Regions from separate parts of the Grylomicrobium aquisgranense genome, predicted to be linked through region 3. Evidence: a T-box and tRNA genes for the amino acid it is inferred to sense, from the RefSeq annotation. Region 3 holds a T-box; the other regions hold tRNA genes.

Region 1 (7,055 bases), on a different contig from region 3:
ATGAGGTTTGGGAAAGTCGTCAGTCTTGCCACAATGGAATTCTGCATCATATCATCGGAGTGGTCGACATAGACATTGTCATCTTCACCTTCATAGACATCCAAAGCAACGGCATGGAACTTGTTGGCACGAAGGCCTCTGATCAATGCGTCCACATCAATCAGGCCGCCGCGGCTTGTATTGACAAGCATAACGCCATCCTTCATGCGAGAGATTGCTTCATCATCAATCAGATGATACGTGCCGCCCTCACCCATGATCAGCGGTGCATGCAGAGAAATCAGATCTGACTTTTCCAGCAGTTCTTCCTTGGTTACATAATGCAGTAAGCCGGACTCTTCCAGCTTGGCATTCGGATACGCATCCCAGCCAAGCACTGTCATGCCATAGCCCTTGCAGATCTGGGCCATGATCTGACCGATACGGCCAGTTCCCATGATACCGGCAACCTTGTTATGCAGATCAACGCCAAGCAGGCCATTCAGCGTGAAGTTATTATCCTTGACACGGTTGTAAGCTTTGACGACTCTGCGGTTGGCAGCCTGGATGATGGTCATGGCATGCTCCGCAACGGCATATGGAGAATATGCCGGCACACGCAGAACGGTAATGCCCTGTTCCCTGGCAGTCTTGAGATCAACATTGTTGAAACCGGCGCAGCGCAGCAGAATCAGCTTGACGCCATAGCTGCCCAGCTGTTCCACAACATCACGGTCAGCCTCATCATTGACGAAGATGCATACGGCATCATAGCCCTCTGCCAGATGCACACTTTCACGTGTCAGACGGGAATTGAAGTAGTGAATATCAACATTATAGGTACCTTCACCCTTATCACGGGAAAGCTCTGTAAAGAACAGACGGTCATAATCCTTGGTGCCAAAGAAAGCAACCTTGAGAACCGATACCGGCTTGTCCTTCGGGCTCAGCTCGTTCAGAACTGCCTGAATCTTTTCAGAAGCAGGCTTTTCATCCTCGCCCTCAATGCTGAAATGCAGCACGCTGCCTTTTGCCGCATGCAGGGCAAGAATCTGCAGGACATCACGTCCGGAAGCACTTGCCCCATTGCATTCAATTGTCACTGTAGATTTGAAATCTGTGCAGGCCTGGGCAACCATTGCGGCAGGACGGGCATGAATACCAAGCGTGTTTGTTACCTGATAATCAAAACGTTCCATGAAATTATTCTTCCTCCTCTTATTTTCACCATTTTCATGATAGTGAACCCCGTTATGAATTTCCACTAATATGATAATGCGAATTTCTCATCTCTGGCACAAAAGATGCGCTATAATTCTGGCTCAGGAGAATACATATGCTGCGAATCCACCAGGTATACTGCCCGATTGGACAGTCACTTACCAAAACACAAATTGCAAAGAAACTGCACTGTACAGAGGAAGATATCCAATCCTTTCAGATTGAAAAAGAATCACTGGATGCACGCAGAGATGAAATGCATGAAAGCTACACTGTCCTTGCCACAGTACGAAATGAACACCGGTATCTGAAGCAGAAAGATGTCAGTGAAGGAAAGCCGGAAATCTATCAGAACCCTGCTCCTGTTGCGTCTGATATACGGCCGATTGTTGTTGGCTTTGGTCCTGCCGGTATGTTTGCCGGCCTGCTGCTGGCAGAAACAGGTCTAAGGCCGATCATCATTGAACGCGGCAAGCCGGCTGAACAAAGGGCAAAGGATGTGAATGACTTCTTTACCAAAGGCATCCTGAATGTATCTTCCAATGTCCAGTATGGAGAAGGCGGTGCCGGTACATTCTCAGATGGCAAGCTGACAACCCGCATGAAGAATATCCGGGTACAGAAAGTGCTTGCTGAACTGGTGGAAGCCGGCGGAGATCCTGCCATTGCCTGGCAGCACAGACCGCATTTAGGCACAGATGTATTGAGAACAGTGGTCGTCAATATTCGCAGAAAGATCATCGCGCTTGGCGGTGAAGTCCGCTTTGAAACATGCATGCAGAGTCTGAAAGTTGAAAATGGACAGGTCACAGGCATTGAAACAAACCATGGCACATTTCTTTCTCCCTATGTCATCCTGGCTGCCGGCCACAGTGCCGCCGATACCTATCACACACTCTTTGACCAGGGCATTACAATGGTGCCAAAAGACTTCGCAGCCGGAGTCAGAGTCGAGCATCCTCAGCAATTGATTAATCAGAATCAGTATGGCCGATATGCCAATCATCCAGCGCTGTCTCCCGCCTCATATTCTTTGACGTATCACGCAAATAATGGCAGAGGCGTCTATTCCTTCTGCATGTGCCCGGGCGGTGTCGTCATTCCTGCCTCCACCATGGAAAACACACTGGCAGTCAATGGCATGAGCTATTCCAAACGAGATGGTGCCAATGCCAACAGTGCCATTCTTGTCCAGATTCCAAGTAAAGACTTTGACCATGGTTCCCCGATGGATGGCTTCGCCTTCCAGAAGCAACTGGAAGAAACTGCCTTCCATCCCAGCTATCAGGCAGGCGCCTCCAATATCAAAGACTATCTGGAACACAAAGTCTCCTCAGACCTTGTCATTCCTTCCTCCTTCCCGCGCGGTATCATCCTGGAAGATCTGCACCGTCAGTTTCCAAAGCCTGTCAATGATGCGCTGGAAGAGGGCTTTATCCATTTTGATAAAAAAATACCCGGCTTTATCAGCCAGGGTATCATGGTCGGCATGGAATCCAGATCTTCCTCACCCATCCGTATTCTGCGCAATGAGGATGGCACCTCTCTTTCCTGCAAAGGACTCTATCCATGCGGAGAAGGCGCAGGATATGCCGGCGGCATTGTTTCCAGTGCCGTTGACGGCATTCGTCAGGCCGAAAACATCATCACTTCCCTAATGCTTTGAAATCAGCCGTTTCATGCTGCAGCCATCTGCGGTGTGAGACGGTTCTTTTGACGGCAAGAGGACGCGGCTCATCCGCGAACGTCACCACATTGGGCGTGCCATTCTTCCACAGCTCCATCAGATCCTGTGCATCCTCCACAAAATCACGCACCGGCATCAACCCATATAAGCGCGGCGGAATAACCGCCACCGGAATCGTATACTTCTTTGCGTCCTGTCTTACCTTCCACTCACAATGCGGGCAGACCATCGCAATATCCACTTCATTCATCCGTTCCAACAGATGAACAATCGGAATAAAAATAAACTGAACCTGATCCTCCAAGTGCAGATGACTGACTTCTTTTTCCAGATGGGCGGCAAGTGCACTGGAAGAAAAGCCGCCGCCACAGCAAATCGCAATTTTTAACATATAACAATTATGCACCTCGAAAAATGATTTGAAAAGAATGCCAGATAAATTCTGAAGTGAAGCATCTGAATCAAACAGAACCCCATGGATTCCATTCCTGTTTGTCATGGATCCTCATACGCATACCGACAGGATACATATATCATCCCAGTAATCTTCTGCCCGCAGGTACAGCCATCGATGCCATCATCCTTTTTATGCTGTTTGCCGTCCGAGCAGATTTCTTGATCGTGTATTTATATTTGATAAAATACATTTGTATCAAATGTTTATAGGCACATGGCCAGCCGGCCGCTGCTTGTGCAGCAGAAAGGAAAAAGATGAGCACATTTTATGATTATTCTGTAAACGATCGTAATGGCAATGAAGTTTCAATGAAGAAGTTTGAAGGAAAGGTTGTTCTGGTTGTCAATACTGCTACCGGATGCGGCTTTACACCGCAATATAAGGATCTGGAAGAGCTCTATGAGGCAGATCATGACAAAGGACTTGAGATTCTGGATATTCCCTGCAATCAGTTTGCCGGCCAGACACCGGGTACTGATGAAGAAGTGCATGAGTTCTGCACACTGAAATACAACACAAAGTTTGATCAGATGAAGAAGAGCGATGTCAATGGCAAAAATGCGCTGGATCTGTATAAGTTTTTCAAGAGCCAGCAGACATTCCATGGCTTTGGCAAAGGTCCAAAGGCCGTGATGATGAGCGTCATGCTGAAGAAGATCGATCCGGATTATCAGCACAATTCTGAGATCAAGTGGAACTTTACAAAGTTCCTGGTTGACCGCAATGGCAATGTTGTACGCCGCTTTGAGCCAACCGAAAAGATGAAGGATGTCAGGCAGGCAGTGGAAGAACTGCTGTAAGCTGACAGCACGAAAAATACAGCAAGGTGAATGTGATGCATGAGATTGAAAAGGAAAAATGGGAAGATCTGAATCCAGATGAATTGCTGCGGCTAGACAGGCAGCTTTGCTTTCCCCTTTACGCTGCTGCCAGGAAAGTGGTAAGTGCTTATACACCATATCTGAAGCCACTGGATCTGACCTATACCCAGTACATCACATTCATGGTGCTGTGGGAAAAAGACGGGCTGACCATTGGTGAGATTGGTGAAAGACTTCATCTGGACAATGGCACTTTGACGCCATTGTTAAAGAAAATGGAGAAACAGGGCTATATCACCCGGAAACGCGATCAAGAAGATGAACGTAAAGTAACCGTTCATCTGACAAAAGAAGGCAGAGACATGAAACAAAAGCTGGTGCATGTACCGCTGCAGGTTGGAAAATGCACTCCGATTTCCACCAAAGAAGCCAACGAGCTGTACCGCATTCTCTACAAGATTCTGAATGCCGGGGTGCCAGTTGATTGTGATCATACAAAGTAAAAGAAGAAGGTAATGAAATGAACACAGCGGTCAGATATTATTCCAGATCAGGAAATACAAAGATTGTGGCAGAGGCAATTGCCGATGCCCTGCAGGTCAAGGCAATTTCTGTTGACAGCAGTGATGCACAGCTAAAGGACAAAACAGATGTACTGTTTATCGGCGGTGCCTTGTATGCCTACGGGCTTGATAAGCACTTAAAAACATTTATCCGCAATCTGGATCCAGCCAAAGTTGGCAAAGCAGTGATCTTCTCCACGTCCTGGATCTCCCGGCACAGCATTGATCTGATCCGCAGAGAGCTGCAGAAAAAAGGCATTCCGGCAGAGCAGGGAACCTTCTATGTCAAAAATAAAGCCAATGACGCACAGTTGAAAGAGGCTGCAGATTTTGCTCTGAAAATGGCAAAGTAATCTATACAGACATTTTCCGAAGACATCCGCTTCATCAGGAACGGATGTCTTTTTCATATAAAAAAAGAAGACAATCACAAGGATCATCTTCCTGATATGCCGCTTGGCAGAATTGAACTGCCCGTTCATCCTTACCATGGATGCGTATTACCACTATACTAAAGCGGCATTACTCTGCTATTCTACCCAAACCTGCATGTAAAATCAACATGCAAACACCAATCCACGCCAAGAAACTCGTGTGGCCCAGTACAGCGGAATTCCATGCGCCTGCTCACCTGTCTTATTTCTTTCTGGCTCTGACAATGATCGCTTCCGGTATCTCACTGTTTTTCCAGGCTGTTTCTGCAAGGCCATCGATCACAAATCCTGTATCGAAGCAGACATTGAAAATATCCTGCAGAGAACGATGGAAATACAGCTGCTTAAAAGGCTGCCCCGTAATGGCCTCACCTTCATAGCTGTGTGCGGTTATATATTTATCATCTCTTGTTGCAAAGCATGGATGCTGGGTGGCAAAGACGAAAATACCATGATCTGCCAGAAGATCATGTACTGCCGAAAGCAGAGGTCTGATATCCGCAATATCCATGATGGCCATGCAGCATATGTTCTCCTTGCTGCATTTTCTGCTTATATGATCTGTCTTCTCTTCAGCTCAGCGTAAACAAGATGCAGCGGCAGTCCCATGACGGCATAGTAGTCTCCTTCGATGCCTTCGATATATCTGCCGCCATAGCCCTGAATGGCATAGGCACCCGCCTTGTCACTGCATTCCCCGGTTGCGATGTATGCGTGAATCTCATCATCATTCATGGGCAGAAAATGTACGGCAGTTGAGACGGCGGTCCGGTAACATTCCTCTTGAGATACAATGCACAATCCAGTCAGCACATGATGCGTGCGGCCCTGCAGACTTTTCAGCATGGCAAATGCAGCTTCATTAGTGTGTGGTTTGCCCAGCGGTTTGTTGTCAATCACAACCATCGTATCACTGCCGATGACCACTGAATCCGGATGCCTTTTCAGCACGGTTTCTCCCTTTTTCACAGACAGCCGCTCAATCTCATCTGCCAGTGGTTTACTGCAGTCAATGGTTTCATCCACATCGGCCGGATCGCAGATAAACGAAGCACCGCACAATGACAGGATTTCTTTGCGCCGCGGTGAGCGGCTGGCAAGCACAAGTTCTTTCATATTCTTCCTCTGTCTGTCATTATACATGGTTTATGGAAATTCATGACCAGGGCAATTGCACCCATGTTACAATAAAGGTGCAATTCAGGAGGATTTGAAATCATATGAAGAAACCTACACTTGTCATTCTGGCGGCAGGAATGGGAAGCCGTTACGGGGGTATGAAGCAGATTGACGGCGTTGGCAGTCATGGTGAGCCAATCATTGAATTCTCAATTTATGATGCAAAGGAAGCGGGCTTTGGCAAAGTCGTGCTGATCATCAAGAGAGAGCATGAAGCTGCTTTCCGCAAGGCACTGACGGACAAGATTGCCCCGCATATGGATGTTGAATTTGCCTATCAGGATATGAACAACATTCCTTCCGACGTACAGGTGCCGGAAGGACGTGTCAAGCCATGGGGCACAACCCATGCATTGCTGGCATGCAAGGGCATTGTCAATGAGCCGTTTGCAATCATCAATGCAGATGACTTCTATGGCAAGGATGCCTACAAAGTCATGTACAGATATCTGTGTGATGAAGTTGCAGACAATCACTATGCCATGGTCGGCTATCCGTGTGTGAACACACTGACAGATAATGGTACAGTCACAAGAGGTGTCTGCCGCACGGATGAAAACGGCAATCTGAGCCACATTGTTGAGGTGAAGGAAATTGCCCGCAAAGACGGTCATGCCGTATACAAGGATGGCGATCAGTGGAAGCAACTGCCGGATGATACGCTTGTCTCCATGAATTTCTGGGGCTTTACACCAGCTGTGTTTGATGACTGTG
Region 2 (7,055 bases), on a different contig from region 3:
GACCCCCTGCTTGCAAAGCAGGTGCTCTCCCAGCTGAGCTATAACCCCATACGATGAAGTGGGCCTGAATGGACTTGAACCAACGACCTCACCCTTATCAGGGGTGCGCTCTAACCACCTGAGCTACAGGCCCATATCTCATCGAATGCTTGTCTATAATACCAACGGCTGCATATTCTGTCAATAATAATTTTCACGAATTTTACTTGGCCACTTTTTCTCTGCAGGATTGTCTTTTGCTGGAAGTGTCCAGGATCTGTCAGGACCGTGATAGGCATGCATGCGGTTGAGAGGACATGACGATTGTGGTAGAGTAATACCCATTCAGGAGGATGTATGAACAGCTTTATTAACTGGTTCATGTCCACGGTTGGACAGCATATTTCAGCGGAATGGTCAGTCTTTCTTGTGTCGATGTTTCCACTGGTGGAGGAGCGCGGCGGGCTGATTGTTGCCAGACTGCTGAATATTCCGCTCTGGAAGGCAGTAATCTTCTGCGTGGCTGGCAATATTCTGCCAATTCCTTTTATTCTTCTTTTGCTGAAGAAACTTCTTCATTTTATGGCGGATCACCATATGGGAAGGCTGGCAGACTGGCTGGAAGCCAAGGCTGCCAAAAACAAGCCGAAAATTGACAAGTATGGCTTCTGGGGACTGATGCTGTTTGTTGGCATTCCGCTGCCTGGCACAGGTGCATGGACGGGTTCTCTGGTTGCGTCTGTTTTTGATATGGATATGAAGAAGGCAAGTCTTTCTATTCTGCTTGGCGTCTTTCTGGCAGCGGTGATCATGTCACTGGTGTCCTATGGTGTTCTTGGTTCGTTCCTTTCCTGAAGGAACTTTTTTGTCTGGAGGCAAAGTAATGTTTATCAAGATTGAAAAGATCCATGTTCTGGCACCGGAGGACTGCGGCATACAGGATGTTTTGGTATGCAATGACCGGATTGTCAGAGTGGACAGGCAGATTGATTTTTCCTGGGACAGAGATGGTCTGATCGTGATTGACGGACGTGGGAAGCTGCTTGTGCCTGGCTTTATTGACCAGCATGTGCATATTATCGGAGGCGGCGGGGAAGATGGTTTTGCGTCTTTGATTCCGCCGCTGCAGATGACGGACTGCATCCGCTATGGGGTGACGTCTGTTGTCGGCCTTCTTGGCACTGACAGCAATGCCAAAAGTGTACAGGAACTTGTCGCCAGGACAAAGGCATTGCGGGAAGAGGGCATGAGCGCATGGTGCCTGACCGGCTCCTATGCATATCCCAGTACGACACTTACCGGATCGGTCGCAAAGGACATTGCATTTGTCAGTGAGATCATCGGTGTCAAGATTGCCATCAGTGACCATCGTTCTTCCAATGTCAGCAGGGAAGAGCTTGCCCGTCTGGCTTCACAGGCAAGAACGGCAGGCCTGCTGGCAAAGAAGCCGGGTATTGTGCATATGCATACGGGACGTGGGAAGAAGGGATACAGTGATGTGCTGGACATTGTTCATCATACGGATATTCCGATCAGTCAGTTCCGGCCAACACATGTGGCCAATGCTTACCAGGATGCCCTGCAGTTTGCCAGTGAGGGCGGCTATATTGACTTTACCAGCGGCAATGATACTGCCGGCACTGCCCATCTGATGGCCCAGGCGCGTGAGAAGGTGCCATGGGACAGGGTTACGCTTTCTTCTGATTCCAATGGCAGTTTTCCGGTTTGGAGTGAGGACAAGAAGCTGATTGGCATGGGCATAGGAAAGATGGAGACGCTGTTTGATACAATACGTCATCTGGCCATTGATGAGCATCTTCCTCTTTCTGAAGCCCTGAAGCCAATTACCAGCACGGTTGCCGGGGCACTTGGCTTTTATCCGCACAAGGGATGCATCAATGCAGATGCAGATGCAGATCTTGTCATATTAAAAGATGATCTTTCTCTTGACAGTGTGATTGCAAGAGGAAAGATCATGATGCAGGATGGCATAGTGACAGCAAAGAACTATTATCAGGGTCTCTAAGCGTGGGCAAGCGCGCGCAGCTTTTCACGGTCAGTGACGAGCAGCTTTCCGCGCCCCAGCCGTTTCACAGCACCTGCTTTTTCAAACTTTGCAATGACGCGGGATACAGTTTCTGGACGCAGACTGATGGAGGCGGCAATATCTTCCAGCTTGAGTTCAATCTCTTTGCCAATGCAGCGGGCATCCCGGAACAGCAGAAACTGTCCTACCCGGTCATCCATGGCATGCAGGGACAGCAGGTATGCCTTCTCATTGGCATCCTGCAGTTCAGTTGACAGCATTTCTATCAGATACAATGCTGTGGTAGGGTGTGCGACCAGCGTTGACAGGAAATCTTCACGCTGGATCAGACAGAGAGAGACATCGGTGAGAGCAACGACATCGTAGTGATAGATGTGATCTTCCAGAAACATGCCGTGCCAGATTGCCTGACCGTCATGAAGGACATCCAGAATATGCTCTTCACCGTTTGTGTCAATCCGTCTCGTTTTGACTTTACCGCTGCGGATGATCAGAATGGCATTGATTTCGCTGTTCTCTTCTGCCAGAATGGTCCCTTTGGGACGCTGTATATGCCTGGCATTTTCAACCAGAAATGCCTGATCTTCTTCTGGCAGCTTCTGAAACAGCCGGATGGAATGTGTGCAGTACTCATTTTTTGCCCGATAGGGGCATTCATGGTCAATATCCATATAATAAGTATAAGTAAAACAAAATGAAGCATCAAACAAAATGGACAGTCAGAAAAAAAGAAAAGCCCTGAGACAAGGGCTTTGTGAGGTGCCGACTATCGGAATCGAACCAACGACCTACTCATTACGAATGAGTTGCTCTACCAACTGAGCTAAGTCGGCAAATGACAGCTTTGATATTATAATCTAGGAGAATGTTGTTTTCAACGTGAAAGGGAGGAAAAGGAATGCGAATACTGATCATTCGTCATGGGGAACCGGATTATGCACATGATTGCCTGACAGAAAAGGGATGGCGTGAGGCACAGTATCTGGCCAAACGGCTTGCGAAGGAACAGATTGACTGGTTCTATGTGTCACCGATGGGCAGGGCACAACAGACAGCTTCCTGTACATTGCAGGCAATGAATCGTGAAGCGGAAACGCTGGACTGGCTGCGGGAGTTTCAGGTACCGGTGATTCATACGGGCGATACGGTACCAACCCGTCCGTGGGACTGGATCCCATCGGTATGGGTGAAGGATGAGCGCTTCTTTGACAAGGAATGCTGGACGCAGAACCCTGCTTTTGAGCAGGCTGATCTGAAGGAAAAGTATGATCATGTGATTGCATGTTTTGATGCGCTTCTGGAAAAGCATGGCTATCGGCGGGACGGCTATCTGTATGATGCTGTTGACAGCAGTCATGAGACGATTGCACTGTTCTGCCATTTTGGGCTGGAGTGTGTTCTGCTCAGCCATTTGCTGAATGTTTCACCGATGGTCCTGTGGCATGGCTTTTGTGCTGCGCCAACGAGTGTGACGGAAGTATGGACGGAGGAACGCGAACAGGGAACGGCATCGTTCCGGATCAGCAAGTTCGGGGACATTTCTCATTTGTATGTGCATGGTGAACAGCCTTCTTTTATGGCACGCTATTGTGAATGCTATGGGGATGTGCAGGAGCACTGACACATGTCTTGTATGCGTCTGCGGCGTGTGATACTGTAAGTCAGCGATGATAAAGGGGATACAGAATGAATGCAAAGAAGCTGAAAGCATTGCTTACGATTGACTATGCCGGAGTACAGGGATTTTATTCGACAATGTATGCTGGCATTGGTGCTTTTGTTTCGGTGTTTCTGCTGGCCAATGGCTTTTCCAATACGGAGGTTGGCCTGGTTATGTCCGGGGCAAATCTGTTAACGGTTCTGTTTTCACCGGGGCTTGCCGATTTCGCTGACAGGACAAAAAAGATTACACTGACCCAGCTGATCTCTCTTTTTTCTTTTCTGACTGGTCTGATGTGCATCATTCTGATGGTGCTGCGCGGTCACACTGTGGCATTGTTTGTCTGCTATATGCTTGCCCTTGTCTTTGATCTGGTGATGCCGCCGCTTGTCAATGCCCTCGTCTTTCAGATTGAAAGCTACGGCATTCATCTGAATTTTGGTCTGTGCCGGGCGGCGGGCTCTCTTCTGTATGCCATTATGACGGCCGTACTTGGGGTGGTGACAGAGCGTATGGGCATCAATTCCATTCCCGGCTCTACCATTTTCTCGCTTGCCCTTTTGCTTGCCAGCCTGTTTCTGCTCAGACACCATATGGGTTTTCTGCATGGCAGCAAAACGGTTGAGAAAAAGGAGGAAGAACGCATCACCCTCAGAGATTTCATCAGAAACAACAAGGCATTCCTGGTTCTGAATATCGGCATCATGATCATGTATTACTACAACTATATTATCGGATCATTTATGCTGCAGATCATTACGCCTCTTGGAGGTACTGTAAAGGATATGGGCAATCTGTTTGCACTTGGTGCTGCCATGGAGATTCCTGCAATGGTGAGCTTTGACTGGCTGCGGAAGAAGGTTTCATCTGCCCGTGCCCTGCAGATTTCTATGGCTGGCTTCATGCTGAAGTCACTGCTTGTGCTGGCTGCTGGTAATGTTGCGCTTGTTTATGTATCACAGGCACTGTCATTTATTGCTTACGGACTGTTTTATCCGGCTATTGTACAGTACACCGGTGAAAGGATGAAAGCGGGAGAGGCGGTCAAAGGGCAGTCTATGTTTACGGTCATGATGACGGCTTCCGGCATTATTGCCAATGTCAGCGGAGGCATGGTTCTGGATGCTTTCGGACCGCACCTGCTTGTTCTGCTTTGCTTTGTGCTGTGCGTGACAGGCGGGACGATTGTACTTTTCATGAGCAGCAGGGTGCCTGTCAAAGCATGATGATGCTTTGCACACCTGCATGCTTTTTTATCTTTTTTCCGATGAAAGCCAGTGCAGGGTTTTCAGGATGATTTTTGGAGCTGGCATGGGGAGAGCAGGGCTGAGCTTAGAAAATGAATCTCTTTTTAAAGATATAGTCATGATGACAATAAATAATAGTCATGATGACTATACAAATGCATGGGCAGGTTGTATAACGGAACATGCTGAAAAGGAGAGGGATATATGGAAAAAGTAAGGGAATATCTTGCCAGCAAGGATATTGTGTTCTCAGCGGATCGCTATCTGATTGATGCGATGGGTGCTATGGCGAAAGGACTGTTTGCTTCACTGCTGATTGGTACGATTCTGTCTACGGCAGGAACACAGCTCCATCTTGGCTTTCTTTCGGATATTGGCGCCTATGCTTCAGGGGCTGCCGGGGCGGCCATGGCTGCTTCGATTGCGTTTGCACTGCATGCGCCGCAGCTTGTTCTGTTTACGATGGTGGGCGTTGGTGCAGCCGCCAATAAGCTGGGCGGCGCCGGCGGTCCTCTGGCTGTCTATATCATTGCTATTATTGCAACAGAATGCGGCAAGCTTGTCTCCGGCGAAACAAAAATTGACATTCTGGTCACGCCGGCAGTCACGCTGATTGTCGGTGCCGGCCTTAGCATGCTTTGGGCACCGGCAATCGGTGCTGCTGCTTCTTCACTTGGCTCCATCATCATGTGGGCAACGGAACAGCAGCCATTTGTTATGGGCATGATTGTAGCAGTAATCACCGGCATCGCTTTAACCCTGCCGATTTCTTCTGCAGCGATCTGTGCTGCGCTTTCTCTGACAGGGCTTGCCGGAGGTGCCGCAGTTGCCGGATGCTGTGCACAGATGATCGGCTTTGCCGTGATGTCTTTCCGTGAAAACGGCGTGGGCGGACTGGTATCCCAGGGCATTGGCACGAGCATGCTGCAGATGCCCAATATCATCAAAAATCCGCGGATCTGGCTGCCTCCGATCTTTGCCAGTGCCATCACTGGCCCACTGGCCACATGCGTGTTCCATCTGCAGAATAATGGACCTGCAGTTTCTTCCGGCATGGGTACCTGCGGCTTTGTCGGGCAGATCGGCATCTATTCCGGCTGGGTCAATGATATTGCCAATGGTGCAAAGACCGGCATTACCGGCATGGACTGGCTGGGAATGGTATTGATCTGCTTTGTTCTGCCGGCACTGCTGTCGGTGGTGTTCTGCCGCCTGGAAGAACATTTCGGCTGGATCAAAGACGGTGATATGAAGCTGCAGTAAGATGCGGATATCGCCATTGTTTCCGCTGCTGTTCAGACAGAGTTCACAAAGAGGGGTTACCATGGTTATGCAAACATGGAAGGAGTGAGTGACATGTCAGAAAGCAAAGACAACGAAAAGAACAATGCAGGTGAAGAAAGCAGGGATGCGTCATCTGCTGAAGAAGAAGTTTCATCATCTGCGGCATCGGAAAAGAAAAGTGCTGCACCGCAGAATACTGAAATAACAGAGCAGCAGAAGCAGGCTGACCAGGAAAGCAGGAAAGATCAAGCGGAATCAAAGCCGGATGATGTGAAGGCGGAATCACCGCAGCCTGCAAAACCTGCAAAGAAGAAAGGCAGCCACAGGAAGATCTGGCAGATTGCCGGTATCTGCGTGCTGTGCTTTGGCTGTGGCTTTCTGGGCGGTGTGACTGCCAATTATATAGGTCCTGGCCATGCGCAGAAGGAGACAGCTTCTTCTGACCGGGATGATCTGGAGAAGATCTTTGGCCAGCTGCCTGAGCAATGGGATGATGGTTCTGACAAGGCCCCGGCACAGAGTACCCAGGGTGCGGATGACGATCAGGATGATTCTGACAATCCGTTTGCGTCTCAGGCTGCTCTTGGCATTACGGTGCAGCAGGTACAGGCTTCGGATGATCAGGAAGGCGGTGTTTACGTTGTATCGATTGCCGATGGATCCAATGCGGCAGATGCCGGCGTCAAGGTTGGTGACCGCATTGTCAAAGCGGACAATACGGAGGTCACTGGTGTCAGCGCATTAGCAGAATATATCGCCGGCAAGGATGTTGGTGATACGGTAACACTGACTTTGAAGCGTGATGGTCAGGAAGTAACGGCGGATGTGACTCTGATTT
Region 3 (7,055 bases):
TTTTCTCCGACCTGTTCAATGACGGAACCATCGGCTCCACAGATGTTGCCAAGTATGGTCAGTATGCGGAAAATACATATTTTATGAAAGCTAGCGGTCTGATGGACCAGATGGCATGTGCAACCGGCGGTTTTGTTGCGATTGACTTCTATGACAGAGAAAATCCGGTCATTGAACATCTAGACCTGGATCTGGATGTCATGGGATATGATCTTGTCATCACAGACTGCAAGGCATCCCATGCCGATCTTTCCGATGAGTATTCTTTGATCCCGACTGAGATGAAGGAAGCTGCTGCCGTCATGGGACAGGAAGTGCTCAGCCGTGTCAGTATGGCAGATCTTTTGTCTCATGCTGTTGAAATCCGTGAAAAGTGCGGTGACCGTGCCTTCCTGCGTGCGTATCACTTCCTGAATGAAACTGCGCGTGCCAAAGAAGAAAAGGAAGCACTGCAGGCAAAGGATGTGCAGAGATTCCTGGATCTTGTCAATGAATCCGGCCGTTCCAGTTTCATGTATCTGCAGAATGTCAAAGTCAACGGCGATGCAAAGCATCAGGCACTGGCTGTCGGTCTTGCTTTAAGTGAGGAAGTACTGGGGAAGGAAGGTGCCTTCCGTGTCCATGGCGGCGGTTTTGCCGGTACGATTCAGGCCTTTGTGCCAAAGCATCTGACAGGTAAGTATCTGGAAACACTGGATGGTGTGTTTGGTAAAGGCAGTGCCCATGTATTGCGCATCCGCAGCATCGGCGGCTGTCAGATTGGCTGAGTGAGTAAGGATCATTGTTTTGAAAAGCACTTCCAGATGGGAAGTGTTTTTCTTTGCAGCGTGAGTATGTGCTATCATAATGGGCGCAAAGGAAATACGAATGTCAGAAAAGCTGAATGAAATCGATCACGGCTTCCTGGTACAGGATGATCCTGTACTGGCGGATGCCGGTGTTACCAATGTACGTTTTTACCGGGCTGAAAACAGGGTGGAAGTTGTCCTGCATACGAGTGAAATTTTGAAAGAAGAGTCTTATGACCGGCTGATTCACCAGCTGCAAGAGCTGACCGGATCCGCCATTACACTTACCATCCATGCGGACAGCCATGAAGCCGACCGCAGCTGTGTGAGCAGCTATATCGACTGGTACTGCCAGCACTGCAGTGCAGTCATATCTTTGTCCAACATGACGTATGACAAAGACGCAGGCAGAGTGTCGTTTTTGTGTGCAAGCGAAAATGAAAGAAAACTGGTGTCTTCCTATCTGACACCTCTGCATGACTTTCTGGAAACATGCGGACTGCCGTCTCTGGATCTGTCCTGTGATGTGCATCATGCCGAGGCCGAAGAGATCAAAAAGGTGGACCTGGACATCATTCCGGAAGCGCCTAAGCCGGCTTTCGTGCCAAAGAAGAAGTATTACCATGTCAAGCCGGAAAACTATGATCACATTGCACTGAAGGATGTGGAAGGGCCGATGCAGGATATCCAGTTTGATGCGGATATCTTCTCTCTGGAAGAAATTGAGACCAAGACCAAGAAACTGATCCAGACAATGAAGGTGTATGACGGCACAGATGCGATTCTGGTCAAGCGGTTTGAGGGCCGCGGCCTGGACCGTGATGAGATGCATGAAATAGCCAATGGCGACCGGGTGCGCATCTATGGCCGCATCGAAATGGATAACTTTGCCAGAGATCTTTGTGTGATGGCATCCAATATCACCAAGCTTGAAAAGCCGAAGATGGCCGTGGATGATGCCCCGAAGAAGAGAATCGAATGGCATATGCATACCAACATGTCCGAAATGGATGGTGTCTGTGATCCCAAGTCCATCGTCAAATATGTGTTTGACATCGGCCAGGATGGTATTGTCATCACTGACCATGCGGACTGCCAGTCTTTCAAGAAGGCATATGATCAGGTGCTGGACAACCGCAAGAAGGATCCTGAACGCAATTTCCGCATCGGCTTTGGCTGTGAGTTCAACATGGCAGCGGACCGGCTGACCATTGTGCGCAATGCCATTGATGCCCCGATCGATGATGTCGAATATGTCTCCTTTGACCTAGAGACAACAGGTCTTTCCTGCTACTATGATTCGATCATTGAATTTGGCGCGGTCAAGCTGAAAAACAGTACGGTTGTGGACCGCCTGCAGATGTTTGTCAAGCCGCCGCATCCGATTCCTGCCTATATCACGGCGAAAACCAACATCACCAATGGCATGGTCGCTGATGCACTGCCATTTAAAGAATGCTGGAAGAAGATCATTGACTGGATCGGTGATGATGTGATGGTTGCCCATAATGCGACTTTCGACTACTATTTCCTGAATGAAGAACTGCGCCGCATCGGCCAGCCGCCGCTAATGAATCCGGTCATTGATACTTTGGATATGGCCCGTGCCATCCTGCGTGAAAGAAGAGCCTATAAGCTTGGCAATATTTCACGTTACTATCACGTGGAATACGATGAAGAAGTGGCCCACCGCGCGGACTATGATGCCGAGGCACTGGCTGGTGTCTTCATGTGTCTGATGACCGATGCCCGTGAAAAGCATGGCTGTGCCACAATCCGTGACCTGCAGGACAAACTTGCCGGACCCGAGGATTTCAAGAAGGTGCGCCGCAGCCACATCTGTGTTGTTGCCAAAAATCATGCCGGCATCAAGGATCTGTACAAGCTGATTACCGAATCCAACATCAAGACGCTTGCTGTGATGGGCAAGGGCGGTAAGGAAGGCGGCGGCGATGTCGCTGCCGAGCCGCGCATTCTGCGCTCTTCTCTTGAAAAACGCCACAAGAATCTGCTGTTTGGCACCGCCTGCTACAACAGCGATGTCTTTGAGCTTGCCTGCAATGGCGATGACAAGCGATTGGAAGAAGCAATGTCCTTCTATGACTATGTGGAAGTACAGCCGCTTTCCAACTTCTCGGTATTTCTTGCCATGGGCAATGTGCCCAGCAAAGACCGTCTCAAGGATGTCATCCGCCGTATCATCAAAATGGCAAAAAAGCTTGGCAAACCGGTCATTGCGGACAGTGATGCCCACTACTGCACAAAGGACCAGAAGATCTTCCGGGATGTGTATATCATGGCCCAGGGAGTCGGCGGTGTCGCCCATCCGCTGTATATCCGTGATGATGCGCTGCGCAGAAGAACGCCCAATCCTGAGCAGCATATCCGCATGACCCAGGAGATGAAGGATGAATTTGCATGGCTCGAAGATCCAGAGCTGATCGATGAGATCGTCGTGCAGAATCCAAACAAACTGTTTGATACACTGGAAGACTTCCGGCCGGTGCCGGATGGCACGTTCCCGCCAAGCATTGAGGGATCCGATGAGAAACTGCGTCAGATCTGCCATGCCACGGCAAAGAAGATGTATGAATATGATGGCAAGATTCCCAAAATTGTCACAGACCGGCTGGATGGTGAGCTGGACAATATCATCCGCAATGGTTTCGGCGTGCACTATTACATCGCCCATCTGCTTGTTAAAAAGAGCAATGAGGACGGATATGTCGTAGGATCCCGTGGTTCCGTTGGTTCTTCCTTTACAGCGACCATGGCCGGCATCACCGAAGTCAATGCCCTGGAGCCCCATTACCTGTGCCCGCACTGCCACTATTCCGAGTGGATCGATGATCCGGAAGTCAAATCCGGCTTTGATCTGCCGGACAAGACATGTCCAAAGTGCGGCCACATGATGAAGGGCAATGGCCATAACATTCCGTTCCAGACCTTCCTTGGCTTCAATGCCGACAAGGTCCCTGATATCGATCTGAACTTCTCGAACGAGTACCAGTGGCGTGCCCATGCCTTTATCCGTGAAATCTTTGGTGAAGACCATGCCTTCCGTGCCGGTACGATTGGCACCGTGGCGGAAAAGACAGCCTTTGGCTATGTGTCAGGCTATTGTGAGAAGATGAATATCACGATGCGCCGGCCGATGAAGGAATATCTGGCGGCGCACTGTCAGAACGTTAAGCGCACCACCGGCCAGCATCCAGGCGGCATCATCATCATTCCGGAAGACCATGAAGCCGAAGACTTCACACCGGTCCAGTATCCGGCCAATGATCCAAACTCTTCCTGGATGACGACCCACTACGACTTCCATGATATTCATGATAACGTACTGAAATTTGATATTCTCGGCCACGTCGATCCGACTGCCATGAGACTGCTGCAGACAATTGCCGACCGCAAGCCATTGACGCTGCCGATGAATGATCCGGAAACACTGTCACTGTTTTCTTCTGACAAAGCTTTAAAAGCAGACCCGCGTATCTATACGCGTGAAACCGGTGCATTGGGCCTGCCGGAGTTTGGTACCCGGACAACCCGAAAAGTACTGGAAGAGACACGTCCCAAGAAGTTCTCTGATCTGGTCATCATCTCCGGTCTGTCCCATGGTACCGATGTCTGGGCGGGCAATGCCCAGGATCTTGTCCGGGCTGGCCATCCGCTGTCTGAAGTCATTGGATGCCGTGATGATATCATGACGTATCTGCTGGAGAAGAATCTCAAGCCGATCGATGCATTCAAGACGATGGAGGATGTGCGTAAAGGGCGCGGGCTGCGGCCAGATCAGGAAGAGAATATGAAGGCACATAATGTGCCGCAGTGGTATATCGATTCCTGCAAGAAGATCAAGTACATGTTCCCGAAGGCACATGCGGTTGCCTACGTTATGATGGCACTTCGCATAGCCTGGTATAAGGTCCATGAGCCATGGTCGTTCTATATCCAGTATCTCTCACTGCGCTGCGATGCCTATGAGATTGAAACAATGACGAAAGGCTTTGAGGCGATTCAGGCCAGAATGAAAGATATCATGGACCGCTCCAATGACAAGTTTGCGGATCCGCCGGTTTCCAACAAGGAGAAGGCACTGTATTCCACGCTGGAAGTATGTGAAGAGATGTATGCGCGCGGGTATCGTATTTCCAATGTCGATATCAATAAGTCACAGGCAACGCACTTCAGTGTGCAGCCGGAAGACAAGCATACGATCATTCCGCCGTTTACCGTCGTGGATGGCCTTGGTGCCAACGTTGCCAAAAGTATTGTGGAAGCCAGGGAAGAAAATCCATTTTTGTCCAAGGAAGATATTCTCAAGCGCACCCAGCTGTCAGCGACCATGCTGAAGAAGCTGGAACAGCTCGGGGCCGTCGGAGATCTCTCTGAGTCCAATCAGATGTCCTTGTTCTAAGCTTGACAAACAAACAGGTGCGGCCGATAATAGTCGCGAAATGTGATGACCAGGACATGGTCGCATCAAACGTTCTGCCAAAGAGAGCTGCCATCTGGTGCAAGGCAGTGCAGAGCTGGTGTGATTACTACCTGCAAGCAGCACCCGAAAGGGGAGGCCGTACAGCGGCGTTAACGCTATACAAAGAGTCCGTGTACAACACGGGAAGTTAGGTGGTACCGCGCAGATCACAGCGTCCTTTCATTGGGATGCTGTTTTTTTATGCAGGAGGAGAATATGATCAATTTCAAGGAAAATGAAGAGCTGAACACATTGAACCATTCCTGTGCCCATGTGATGGCACAGGCTGTCAAGCACCTGTATCCGCAGGCCAAGTTCTGGGTAGGACCGGTTGTGGAAGAGGGCTTCTACTATGATATGGATCTGGGCAATGATGTCATCCGTGATGAGGATCTGCCTAAGATCGAAAAGGAAATGAAGAAGTGCTGCAAGGCTGACAAGCTCATTGTGCGTCATGAGATCACAAGAGAAGAAGCTCTGGAGCAGTTCAAGGATGATCCGTACAAGATCGATCTGATCAAGCGTATGCCACAGGGTACCAACATCTCCATGTATACCCAGGGTGACTATACGGATCTGTGCCGTGGGCCGCATGTCAAGAGCACCAAGCAGTGCCGCTATTTCAAGCTGATCAAGCACAGCGGTGCCTATTGGAAGGGCGATAAGAACAACAAGGTTCTGCAGCGTATCTATGGTGTCTGCTTCCCGACGCAGGAAGAGCTGGATGACTATCTGGCCCAGCTGGAAGATGCCAAGCAGCGTGATCACAGAAAGCTTGGCAAGGAACTGCAGATGTTCATGTTCTCCGAGACTGTTGGTGCCGGCATGCCGATGTGGCTGCCAAATGGCTTCACGGTCAGAAGAACGCTGTCTGACTACATCATGGACAAGGAGCTCGCTCAGGGTTATATCCATGTCAAGACGCCGTCTGTTGCCAGCACGAAGCTGTATAAGATTTCCGGCCATCTGGCACACTACAAGGATGATATGTTCCCGATCATGTCCAGAGATGGTGATGAGTATGTGCTGCGTCCGATGAACTGCCCGGAGCACATGATCATCTATAAGAGCACCCTGCATTCCTATCGTGAGCTGCCGGTCAGAATTGCTGAGATTGCGGATGATTTCCGCTATGAGGCCTCCGGTGCTCTGACAGGTATTGAAAGAGCAAGATCCTTCACCCAGAATGACTCCCATATCTTCTGCCGTCCGGATCAGATCGCTGATGAAATCAAGAACATCACCCACCTGATTCTGGATGTATACAAGGACTTCGGCTTTGATGACTATTCCTTCCGTCTGTCCCTGCGCGATGTCAATAACAAGGATAAGTACTTCGGCAATGACGAGCTCTGGGAGAAGAGTGAAGCCCAGCTGAGAGAAGTACTGAAGGAAATGGGCGTCAAGTACTATGAAGCCATTGGCGAGGCTGCCTTCTATGGACCGAAGATTGATGTCCAGGTTCACAGTGCCATCGGCCATGAGGTCACGCTTTCTACGATTCAGCTGGACTACCAGCTGCCGGAGCGCTTTGAGCTGGAGTATGTCGATAAGGACGGCTCCAGAAAGAGACCGGTTGTCATCCACCGTGCCATCCTTGGTTCCTTGGATCGTTTCATTGCCTTCCTGCTGGAAGAGACAAAGGGCAACCTGCCTCTGTGGCTGGCACCAAGACAGGTTGTTGTGATCCCGGTATCTCCGGAGGCACATGGCGACTATGCTGCAGAGATTGTCAAGACACTGCGCAGCCATGGCATCCATGCAGAGCTGGATGACCGCAATGAGAA

What was found. A T-box is a leader RNA that pairs with one kind of tRNA and senses whether it is charged. The one in region 3 lies ahead of thrS (threonine--tRNA ligase), so its partner is inferred to be a tRNA-Thr.
Region 1: it encodes a tRNA-Thr, which carries the amino acid that the T-box ahead of thrS (threonine--tRNA ligase) is inferred to sense. The anticodon was not compared.
Region 2: it encodes a tRNA-Thr, which carries the amino acid that the T-box ahead of thrS (threonine--tRNA ligase) is inferred to sense. The anticodon was not compared.

The regions. Positions count from the first base shown of each region.
Region 1 covers NZ_JALBUR010000031.1:13,215-20,269, reverse strand. Annotated here, with positions in the region: gene MOZ60_RS09580 (fused HPr family phosphocarrier protein/2-hydroxyacid dehydrogenase) at 1-1,178, opposite strand, end outside; gene MOZ60_RS09575 (NAD(P)/FAD-dependent oxidoreductase) at 1,316-2,866, shown strand; gene MOZ60_RS09570 (PTS sugar transporter subunit IIB) at 2,847-3,278, opposite strand; gene MOZ60_RS09565 (glutathione peroxidase) at 3,599-4,144, shown strand; gene MOZ60_RS09560 (MarR family winged helix-turn-helix transcriptional regulator) at 4,180-4,668, shown strand; gene MOZ60_RS09555 (flavodoxin family protein) at 4,686-5,081, shown strand; tRNA gene MOZ60_RS09550 (tRNA-Thr) at 5,179-5,249, opposite strand; partial or broken gene MOZ60_RS09545 (class I SAM-dependent methyltransferase) at 5,365-5,682, opposite strand; gene MOZ60_RS09540 (Maf family protein) at 5,715-6,278, opposite strand; gene MOZ60_RS09535 (nucleotidyltransferase family protein) at 6,383-7,055, shown strand, end outside.
Region 2 covers NZ_JALBUR010000021.1:204-7,258, forward strand. Annotated here, with positions in the region: tRNA gene MOZ60_RS08125 (tRNA-Ala) at 1-48, opposite strand, end outside; tRNA gene MOZ60_RS08130 (tRNA-Ile) at 60-133, opposite strand; gene MOZ60_RS08135 (COG2426 family protein) at 337-834, shown strand; gene iadA (beta-aspartyl-peptidase) at 863-2,005, shown strand; gene MOZ60_RS08145 (Crp/Fnr family transcriptional regulator) at 2,002-2,697, opposite strand; tRNA gene MOZ60_RS08150 (tRNA-Thr) at 2,787-2,859, opposite strand; gene MOZ60_RS08155 (histidine phosphatase family protein) at 2,925-3,647, shown strand; gene MOZ60_RS08160 (MFS transporter) at 3,713-4,912, shown strand; gene MOZ60_RS08165 (hypothetical protein) at 4,932-5,150, shown strand; gene MOZ60_RS08170 (PTS sugar transporter subunit IIC) at 5,138-6,196, shown strand; gene MOZ60_RS08175 (S1C family serine protease) at 6,290-7,055, shown strand, end outside.
Region 3 covers NZ_JALBUR010000007.1:533-7,587, reverse strand. Annotated here, with positions in the region: gene MOZ60_RS04110 (galactokinase) at 1-767, shown strand, start outside; gene MOZ60_RS04105 (PolC-type DNA polymerase III) at 868-5,208, shown strand; T-box leader at 5,245-5,451, shown strand; gene thrS (threonine--tRNA ligase) at 5,485-7,055, shown strand, end outside.